DNA from 2 places in the Staphylococcus saccharolyticus genome. Region 1 is predicted to be linked to the other one. Evidence: riboswitches for the same ligand, from Rfam matches in the RefSeq annotation. Region 1 holds a riboswitch; the other holds the start of a gene.
The links. Region 1 has a riboswitch for thiamine pyrophosphate ahead of tenA (thiaminase II). Riboswitches for the same ligand answer to the same signal wherever they lie in the genome.
Positions count from the first base shown of each region.

Region 2: another riboswitch for thiamine pyrophosphate. It lies ahead of DYE57_RS00835 (ABC transporter substrate-binding protein); the one in region 1 lies ahead of tenA (thiaminase II).

Region 1 covers NZ_UHDZ01000001.1:813,833-818,818, forward strand. Annotated here, with positions in the region: gene DYE57_RS03860 (single-stranded DNA-binding protein) at 1-170, shown strand, start outside; gene DYE57_RS03865 (transglycosylase family protein) at 555-1,238, shown strand; TPP riboswitch at 1,371-1,470, shown strand; gene tenA (thiaminase II) at 1,546-2,235, shown strand; gene thiD (bifunctional hydroxymethylpyrimidine kinase/phosphomethylpyrimidine kinase) at 2,228-3,049, shown strand; gene thiM (hydroxyethylthiazole kinase) at 3,042-3,830, shown strand; gene thiE (thiamine phosphate synthase) at 3,834-4,475, shown strand; gene yidC (membrane protein insertase YidC) at 4,564-4,986, shown strand, end outside.
Region 2 covers NZ_UHDZ01000001.1:208,198-213,183, reverse strand. Annotated here, with positions in the region: gene DYE57_RS00850 (SMP-30/gluconolactonase/LRE family protein) at 1-34, opposite strand, end outside; partial or broken gene lpdA (dihydrolipoyl dehydrogenase) at 72-1,421, opposite strand; gene DYE57_RS00840 (anion permease) at 1,744-3,162, shown strand; TPP riboswitch at 3,307-3,408, shown strand; partial or broken gene DYE57_RS00835 (ABC transporter substrate-binding protein) at 3,466-4,372, shown strand; gene rarD (EamA family transporter RarD) at 4,485-4,986, opposite strand, start outside.

The sequences.
Region 1 (4,986 bases):
TGCGTTCTAGAAAATATGAAAAAGAAGGACAGACGCATTTTGTAACTGAATTATACGTGGAAACTATAAAATTTATGTCCCCTAAAATGAAAAACAACGACAACCCCCTTGATAATCAATTTAACGAAAACGCTTATCAGTCAGTCGAATTAGAAATTATGAATATTTAAATGAATTAACTCTTCCTTAAACTCCATCCTATTTTTAATAAATTAATTTATCCTTTTCTTTCAATTATACTCATGCGACCAGCTTTAATAAGTATTTATTAAAGAAATGGTCGCTTAAATTTTAAAAAAGCTAATGTCTGTATAATTATCTGACAAATTTCATTTACATTACAATTGTGTTTAATAATTAAGACAGAAAAAAACTATTATGACAGTTTTGAGGTTGGTTTTATACTAATTTTATACAATTTTTTAATGTAATTCGAGTGTAAAAAAGTGATGGTTTTTTTTATTTCTCTGTAACCTACACTGATTTTTCAGATGTTACAGTAGTATTTGTAAATTAGTTAAGAAAACAAATCACTTTTAGGAGGATTTTTAATAATGAAAAAGACAATTATTGCATCATCACTAGCAGTAGGATTAGGCGTTGTAGCAGGAAACGCTGGTCACGACGCACACGCAAGTGAAGCAACAAATGTAGATAAAGCAGAATTAGCTCAAAAAGCACAAACAAATGATCAATCATTAAATGAAAGCCCTATTCAACAAGGTGCTTATAATATCAATTTTGACTATAACGGTTACACATACCACTTTGAATCAGATGGTTCAAACTGGAGTTGGAGTTATGAAGGTTCTGGTCAATCAACTCCAGCACATGAAGATGTAAGTGAACAACCAACACCTTCAAATAATCAAGCATCAGTGCAAGAAGTTAGTTCACAACAACCATCAACTCAAGTATCTGCTCCACAAACTGAGCAAACTCAACAACCCCAAACTCAATCAACTACTGCATCAAGCAAAGCTTCAAGTGGTTCATCTGTAAATGTTAACTCACATTTACAACAAATTGCTCAACGTGAATCAGGTGGCGACATTCATGCAATTAATCCATCTTCAGGTGCAGCAGGTAAATATCAATTCTTACAATCTACATGGGATTCAGTAGCTCCAAGTGAATATAAAGGTCAATCACCAGCTAACGCTCCAGAAAGCGTTCAAGATGCTGCTGCAGTTAAGTTATATAACTCAGCGGGTGCTAACCAATGGGTTACTGCTTAATTTAGAATCTTAATTTTAACCATCTTCTCAATAGAGGAAGATGGTTTTTTATTGCTTAGTTTTACTATACGTTTCATTTGATTGATTTATATGTAATCGTTTGCTATTGTGGTAAGTGAAATAAATAATCCATATAACTACTAGGGGAGCCATATGGCTGAGATGTTGATATTCAGACCCTTATAAACCTGATTTGGTTAGTACCAACGTAGGAAAGTAGTCATAATCAAATATGCATCTTTATGCCTTGATCGCGCTACTTTTCATTGTTGGAAAGTAGTTTTTTTATTATCCAAGGAGGCTTTTTATGACATTTTCAAAAGAATTAAGGGATGCAGCACAACCAATTATTGAAGATATTTATAATGATGGATTTATCCAGGATTTGTTAGTTGGGAAGCTATCTAAGCAGGCTGTTAGACAATACCTAAGAGCAGATGCGTCTTATTTAAAAGAGTTTACAAACTTATATGCATTACTTATACCTAAAGTTCATACTATGAAAGATGTAAAATTCTTAGTTGAACAAATTGAATTTATGTTAGAAGGTGAAGTTGAAGCGCATGAATTTTTAGCTGATTACATTAAAGAGTCATATAATGAAATTGTTAAGAAAAAAGTTTGGCCACCAAGTGGAGATCATTATATTAAACATATGTATTATAATGCCTTTGTTCATGAAAATGCTGCATATACTATTGCAGCAATGGCTTCATGTCCATATGTTTATGCGGTAATTGGTAAACGTGCGATTAAGGACTCTAGACTTAATAAAGAATCGGTGACTTCAAACTGGTTTAAATTTTACAGCACTGAGATGGATGAGTTAGTAGAGGTTTTCAATCAGTTAATGGACAGATTAACTGTAAATTGTACTGAAAAACAAAAAGCTGAAATTAAAGAAAACTTTTTACAAAGTACAATTCATGAACGTCATTTCTTTAATATGGCTTATATAGATGAAAAGTGGCAATATGAAGGCGATAAAAATGAATAAACCTAAAATTGCTTTAACTATAGCAGGTACTGATCCAACTGGTGGAGCTGGTGTAACGGCAGATTTAAAATCATTTCACTCTTGTGGAGTATATGGAATGGCAACGATAACGAGTATTGTAGCTCAAAATACGTTAGGTGTACAACATATTCATAATTTAGAGACATCTTGGGTTAAAGAACAGCTGGATAGTATATTTAGTGATGAATTGCCACAAGCAATTAAAACAGGAATGATTGCTACAAAAGAAACGATGGAACTTATCCGAGATTACTTATCCACTCATGCAGATATTCCATATGTGTTAGATCCCGTGATGCTAGCTAAAAGTGGAGATTCACTTATGGATGATGACACTAAAGATCATTTACAATCTACATTATTACCATTAGCAGATGTTGTTACACCAAATATTCCTGAAGCTGAAGAAATAACTGGTTTAACGATTAATGATGAAGACAGTATGCGTCAGGTTGGTTCTATTTTTATAAATGAAATCGGCAGCAAAGGTGTTGTGATCAAAGGTGGACATTCAGCTGATTTAAATAAAGCAAAAGATTTCTTATTTACTGCAGATGATGTTTTTATATTTGAAAATAAACGCTTTGATACAAGACATACACATGGTACTGGTTGTACATTTTCTGCAGTTATAGCGGCAGAGCTTGCTAAAGGACGTTCAATATACCAAGCGGTTAAAAAAGCCAAAGAATTCATTTCACTTAGTATCGAATATACACCAGAAATTGGTAATGGTAGAGGTCCAGTAAATCATTTTGCATATATGAAAAAGGAAGGGTTAGATGATGAATAAATTAGAACAAATACGTATAGACAATCCACTTATTATTTGTTACACCAATGACGTGGTAAAGAACTTTACAGCAAATGGCTTGCTAAGTTTGGGGGCTAGTCCAGCAATGAGTGAGGCTCCTGAAGAAGCTGAAGAGTTTACAAAAGTTGCTAACGCGTTATTAATTAATATAGGCACTCTTACTCATGAAAATGAAGAGGATATTTTAAAAATTGTTAAAATAGCCAATCAACAAAGGACGCCTATTGTTTTTGATCCGGTAGCAGTTGGTGCTTCAACATATCGTAAAAAGTTTTGCCAAAAATTTTTAGCCGAAGTAGATGTTACAGTAATTAAGGGTAACGCTTCTGAGATACTAACATTAGTGGATTCGCAAACAACTATGAAAGGAACGGATAGTGATAATTCTTTAGATTCAGTTGAAATTGCCAAAAAGGCTTCAGACATTCTAAATACAGCAGTCGTTATTACTGGCAAAGATGATGTCATAGCTCAAAATCATCAAATGATTAAATTATCAAATGGCTCTCCACTTTTGGCTAAGATAACTGGTGCAGGATGTTTATTAGGAGGTATCGTTGCAAGTTTTCTATTTAAAAATACGAATCCTTCGATAGATGATTTAATTGAAGCTGTAAGTGTATATAATATCGCAGCAGAACTGGCTGAAAAGGCATCGTATGTACATGGCCCAGGTTCATTTTTACCAGAATTATTAGATCAACTTTACCAATTAGAAGACGTAACTTATGAAAAATATTTAAAAAAAGAAGAGGTTTAATTAATGGCTTTTAATCCTGAACAATTAGCGGTGTATTTTATTTGTGGAACACAAGATATTCCGGAAAACAAGTGTATAGAACAAGTCTTAAAAGAAGCATTAGAAGCTGGCATCACATTGTATCAATTTCGAGAGAAGGGACCATCTTCATTAAAAGGTAAAGCGAAAAAAGAACTTGCGTTAAAATTAAAGCAACTATGTAAAGGTTATCATGTCCCTATGATTGTTAATGATGATGTTGCATTGGCTAAAGAGATTAATGCAGATGGCATACATGTTGGCCAAGATGATGAAGAAGTGAAGCAATTTGCAAGTCAGTTTGAAAATAAAATTATTGGCTTAAGTGTAAGTAACATAGAAGAATATTTAAATTCAGATTTATCACAAGTTACTTATATAGGTGTGGGACCAATGTATGTTACAGCTTCAAAAGAGGACGCAAGTGCACCTGTAGGTCTGTCAATGATTACCCAATTAAGAGAGCGGGTTAAAGACTTTCCGATTGTAGCAATAGGAGGTATTAATGAATCTAATGTTGCTACTATAGCTAAAGCAAATACAGATGGAGTTGCAATCATTTCAGCAATTACACGAAGTAGTAATATTGACAAGACTGTTAAGCTTTTTCTTAGTTATTTTAATTAAATTATTATTTTTTCCGCTTTTTGTTTTCTACTAGAGTATGAGTATGATAAAATGAAAACTATGTGAATATTACAATAGAGGTGGAAAAATGAAGAAAAAAGCGTTACTACCTTTGTTTTTGGGGATAATGGTTTTTCTAGCAGGGTGTGACTACTCTAAACCTGAAAAGCAGGACGGATTCTTCTTTAATACATTCGTTCAGCCAATGAAACATCTCTTACAATGGTTAGGAAATGATGTCTTTCATAAAGACTATGGACTAGCAATTATTGTCTTAGTTATAGTTATTCGTTTAATTTTATTACCATTTATGTTATCTAACTATAAAAATAGTCATATGATGCGAGAAAAAATGAAAGTCGCTAAACCAGAAGTAGATGGTATTCAAGAAAAAGTTAAACGTGCGCGTACACAAGAAGAAAAAATGGCAGCAAACCAAGAGTTAATGGAAGTTTATAAAAAATATGATATGAATCCTATGAAGAGTATGTTAGGATGTTTACCAATACTT
Region 2 (4,986 bases), 610 kb from region 1:
AAATCCAACGTGCTTGTTCTTTACCTATTTTCATTGTTAATTCCTCCTATCTTTCATAGGGCTAAAGTTAATTACATATGAATAGCTGTGCCAAAATAAGCATCCGAACTCTCACCAATTGTTTCTAATAAAGCTGGATGCAGTTGAATAATGTTTGAAATTTCATTGATAGTACCTTCTGAAGCTTTAACACCAAGAAGTTCGCCAATTAAATCTGTTGCATGCGGACCTACTATAAAGGCACCAAGTATTTCTCCGTACTTCTTATCAATGACAAGCTTTATAAATCCTTCGTTTTCTCCTTTGATAAGCGCTTTAGCATTACCTTGAAAAGCAGATTGAGTCACTTTAACATCATATCCAGCTTCTTTTGCTTGTGATTCAGATAATCCAACAGATGCGGATTCAAGTCTTGTGTAAATACAACGAGTGATGTCTTCTTGACGTACAAGTGATGGATTACGTTTTGCTAGCGTTTCTACGACATGAATACCATGGGCACTTGCTGCGTGAGCCAATTGATATCTTGATACTAAGTCACCTATTGCATAAATATGTTTTTGGCTTGTTTGATAATGTTCATTGACTTTAATGAATTTTTTATCCATATCCATAATGAAGCTCTTGTGTTATTTGAGTGTTAGGTTGACGTCCTACTGCAATGAGTAAAGTATCAAATTCAACTTCCTCATTTTTTAATACAACTTTTGATTTAGAAACATTATTAATTTTCGCATTTGTAATCATCTTAATGCCCTGTTGATCTAAATGTGATTTTAAAAGTTCTCTTACTTCTTCAATTTCGGTAAGTAAAATATCGTTAGCCACTTCAACAATGGTCACATCTACGCCTAAATCAGCCATAGATGATGCTAATTCGGTTGCAATAACACCGCCACCAATGACTGCCATTTTTTTAGGCAATGCTTTTAAATCGAAAAATGTATCTGTTGTTTCATAATTGACGTTATCTAAGCCATCAATTGGAGGTATAAATGGCTTAACTTCCAGTAGCCAAAATAATGTCATTGGCTTAATATGTGTTCTGATTCACTTGAACTTTCAAATCTTTAGTGACTTGCGCTTCACCTTCAATATAAGCAACTTTGTTTTTCTTTAGTAATTGCTTAACACCACCTGTAAGTGTTTAGACCACTTGTTTTTTCGTTGCACAAATTGAGAGAAATCTATATTCAATTCTTTCGTTGTAATTCCCCAATCCTTTGCGGTATGGATATCGTGAACTTTTTGACCATGTTCTAATAATGTTTTAGATGGTATACATCCAACGTTTAAGCACGTACCACCTGCATTATTCTTTTCAATAACTGCTACTTTTTCCCAAGTTGTGCAGCTCGAATTGCTGACACGTAACCTCCTGGTCCCGCTCCAATCACTATCAAATCATACGATTCACTCATAACTGAATGCCTCCTTCCCATAAAACATTATCGCTAAAGCACCCCAACATTACTTCTAAAATATGAGAAATAAGAGAGTAACAACTATTGTAAGCGCTTTCTTATTCACTTAATTTCATTTTACTTCATACATTTTGAATTTTCAAACGATTGAGTGTTATAATTTATTAAATATTTATAAACATTTCTCATATAAACTTTAATTATTAATAAATGTAAATCTTTATCACCCTTCTTCTTAAAAAATCTGTACATCTTTGCACGATAAGACTATGATTGAGATGTAAAAAAAGTGTAATTTGAGAAAGAGGGAGATGATGAAATGGGACATACGGTAAAGTACAGTAAATTTATTCTTCCAATCGTCGTAGGTTTAATCATTTGTGCATTAACACCATTTAAACCTGATGCCTTAAACAATCAATCTTGGTACATGTTAACAATTTTTGTTTCAACAATTATTGCATGTATCACTCAACCAATGACAATCGGTGCCGTCTCTATTGTTGGTTTTACTTTCATGATTTTTATAGGTGTTGCTAATACTAAAACAGCGGTTCAAGGGTTTGGTAATAGTAGTATTTGGCTCATAGCAACGGCATTTTTCATTTCTAGAGGATTTGTTAAAACAGGGCTAGGACGACGTATTGCGCTACAATTTGTCAAATTATTCGGTAAGAAGACGTTGGGATTAGCTTACTCTTTAGTAGGTGTAGATCTAATTTTAGCTCCGGTAACACCAAGTAATACGGCACGTGCAGGCGGTATTATGTTTCCAATCATTAAATCCCTCTCGGAATCTTTTGGTTCATCACCTAAAGATGGTACTGAAAGAAAAATGGGTGCATTTTTAATCTTTACTGAATTCCAAGGTAACTTAATCACTGCTGCCATGTTTTTAACTGCTATGGCTGGTAATCCAATTGCGCAAAGCCTAGCAGAAAAGACCGTTCACGTTCAAATTACCTGGATGAACTGGTTTATCGCAGCGATAGTGCCTGGATTAATTTCATTAATTATAGTGCCATTGATTATTTATAAAGTGTATCCACCTGCCGTCAAAGAAACCCCTAATGCTAAAAAATGGGCGACAGAACAACTAGAAGGCATGGGTTCTATGTCTAGAGCAGAGAAATTTATGATTGGTATCTTCATTGTTGCATTGGCACTGTGGGTGTTTGGTAGTTTCTTAAATATTGATGCAACACTTACTGCTTTCATCGCCTTATCATTATTATTACTTACAGGTGTATTAAGTTGGAAAGATATTTTAAATGAAACAGGCGCATGGAATACCCTTGTATGGTTCTCAGTACTTGTATTAATGGCTGATCAATTAAACAAGTTAGGATTTATTCCATGGTTAAGTAAGATAATTGCGCAAAGTTTAGGTGGCTTCAGTTGGCCAATCGTCTTAGTATTACTCATCCTATTCTACTTCTACTCACATTATTTATTTGCAAGTGCAACAGCACATATAAGCGCAATGTACGCCGCTTTACTTGGTGTGGCAGTTACAGCAGGAGCACCACCAGTGTTCAGTGCATTAATGCTAGGATTCTTTGGAAACTTACTTGCATCAACAACACACTATAGTAGTGGTCCAGCACCTATACTTTATACAGCTGGTTATGTCACTCAGAAACGTTGGTGGCTCATGAACATCGTTCTTGGTTTCATATACTTCATCATTTGGATTGGTATTGGTTCATTATGGATGAAACTCATTGGCATGATGTAAATGAAGTTAGCTTGGTTTAATGCTAATAGAGTATATGATAGGCTGGCGTTGAAAAACGTTATCTTATTTTTTTACAATATTCTTCTTTACTATGTGTTTTATTTTTTATTAAATACATCTGTGTTATTCTGTAATTAGAATAGAATGTATCATTAGGGGTGCAATTAAATTTGCTGAGAGAAAGGCTACTTTCAACCCTCGAACCTGTTGGTTAAAACCAGCGTAGGAAAGTGAACGATAATTGCTAATTTCTTTGATAATTCACTTTTTTGCGCAAAAAATGAGTTACTGGAGGATTTTTTTATGGACAAATTAACTGTAGGTTTAGAATGGTTTTTAAATCCTGACCATATGCCGTAATCATAGGTCTCGAAAAAGGATGGTTTAAAGAAGAATCATTAGAAATTGAAATGATTGAACCGAAAGAACACTTTGATGCACTAGACGAAATCGAAAATGGCACAATGGACATTGCGATTACCGAACCTATTCATTTAGTTCAGATAGAGCAAATAACCAAAATGTGATTGGTTTTGCCAGATATCTCCACACGAATGGTGGCATTATGTATAACAAAGATAAAGACATCACACGACCTAAAGATTTAATTGGCAAACGGCTTCAATACCCTGGCGCGCCTGGTCCAGATGGTACTGCCATTGCAAAAACAATGATTGAAGCTGACGGCGGCACTTTTAAGAAAGGTTATCTTACACCAGTCAATAACAGCTTTTACCATACCGATGCACTTTTAAATGATAAAGCTGATGCAGCAACACTTGTTTTTGAAAACTTTGAAATTCTCGAAGCAAAAAGTCAAGGACTCAACGTAGATTATTTTTCATTAAAAAACTATAATGTTCCAGATTTCTGTCAGCTTATTTTTATTACAACACCTGAGAAGCTAGCTACTTATGAAAGCAAACTCAAAAGATTGATTAAAGTTACTCAAAAAGCTACTCATTACATCAATCATCATTTAGAAGATGCGATTGATATCTATTCTATGTTTACTCAAACAGATGTTACAAACCAATTAAATAAAGACACAATCAAAGCAACAGCTCAATGTTTTACAAACGATTTATCTATGAGTTCTGATTACTACAATGATTTACAATTATGGCTTAAAGAGGTTAATGAAATCAAAGTCCCTATCACTCCTAGTTTATATTTTACTAATCAATTATTGTTTAGTAGATATATGAAATTATCAAACACACCTTCACTATATTTAAATGATGTACACCCCAAAAATCGGACTCACGATCATCTAACTTAATGGCGTGCACGTCAAAACATGTGAAGGTGTGTTTGATTTATTATTTAAAAATTGGATTTTTCTTAATATTAATATATTGAGAAATGCTATATAAAATAATACCTATCCATATGAAAATAAAAGTAATGAATTGATCAACGTTAAATTGCTCTTTAAAGACAAAAATACCTAATACAAACATAATTGTTGGACCTACATATTGAATGAATCCAGTGAGTGATAACGGAATTCGCTTTGCACCTGCTGAGAATAAAATCAATGGTATTGCGGTAATCGCACCTGAAAAAAGAAGCCAAAATGATGACATATTTAATCCAAATGTTATGTGATGCTGTTGCCATAAATAAATCACATAAATGAGTCCTGCTGGTGCCGTGACTACACATTCGATTGTGATACTACTGATGGCATCGATATGTACGATCTTTTTAAGTAGTCCATAAATTCCAAAAGAAAATGCTAATATTAGTGAAACATATGGAAACTCCCCAATTTTTATTGTCATATAAAGCACGCCTATTAATGCAAAGATGATGGCTAAC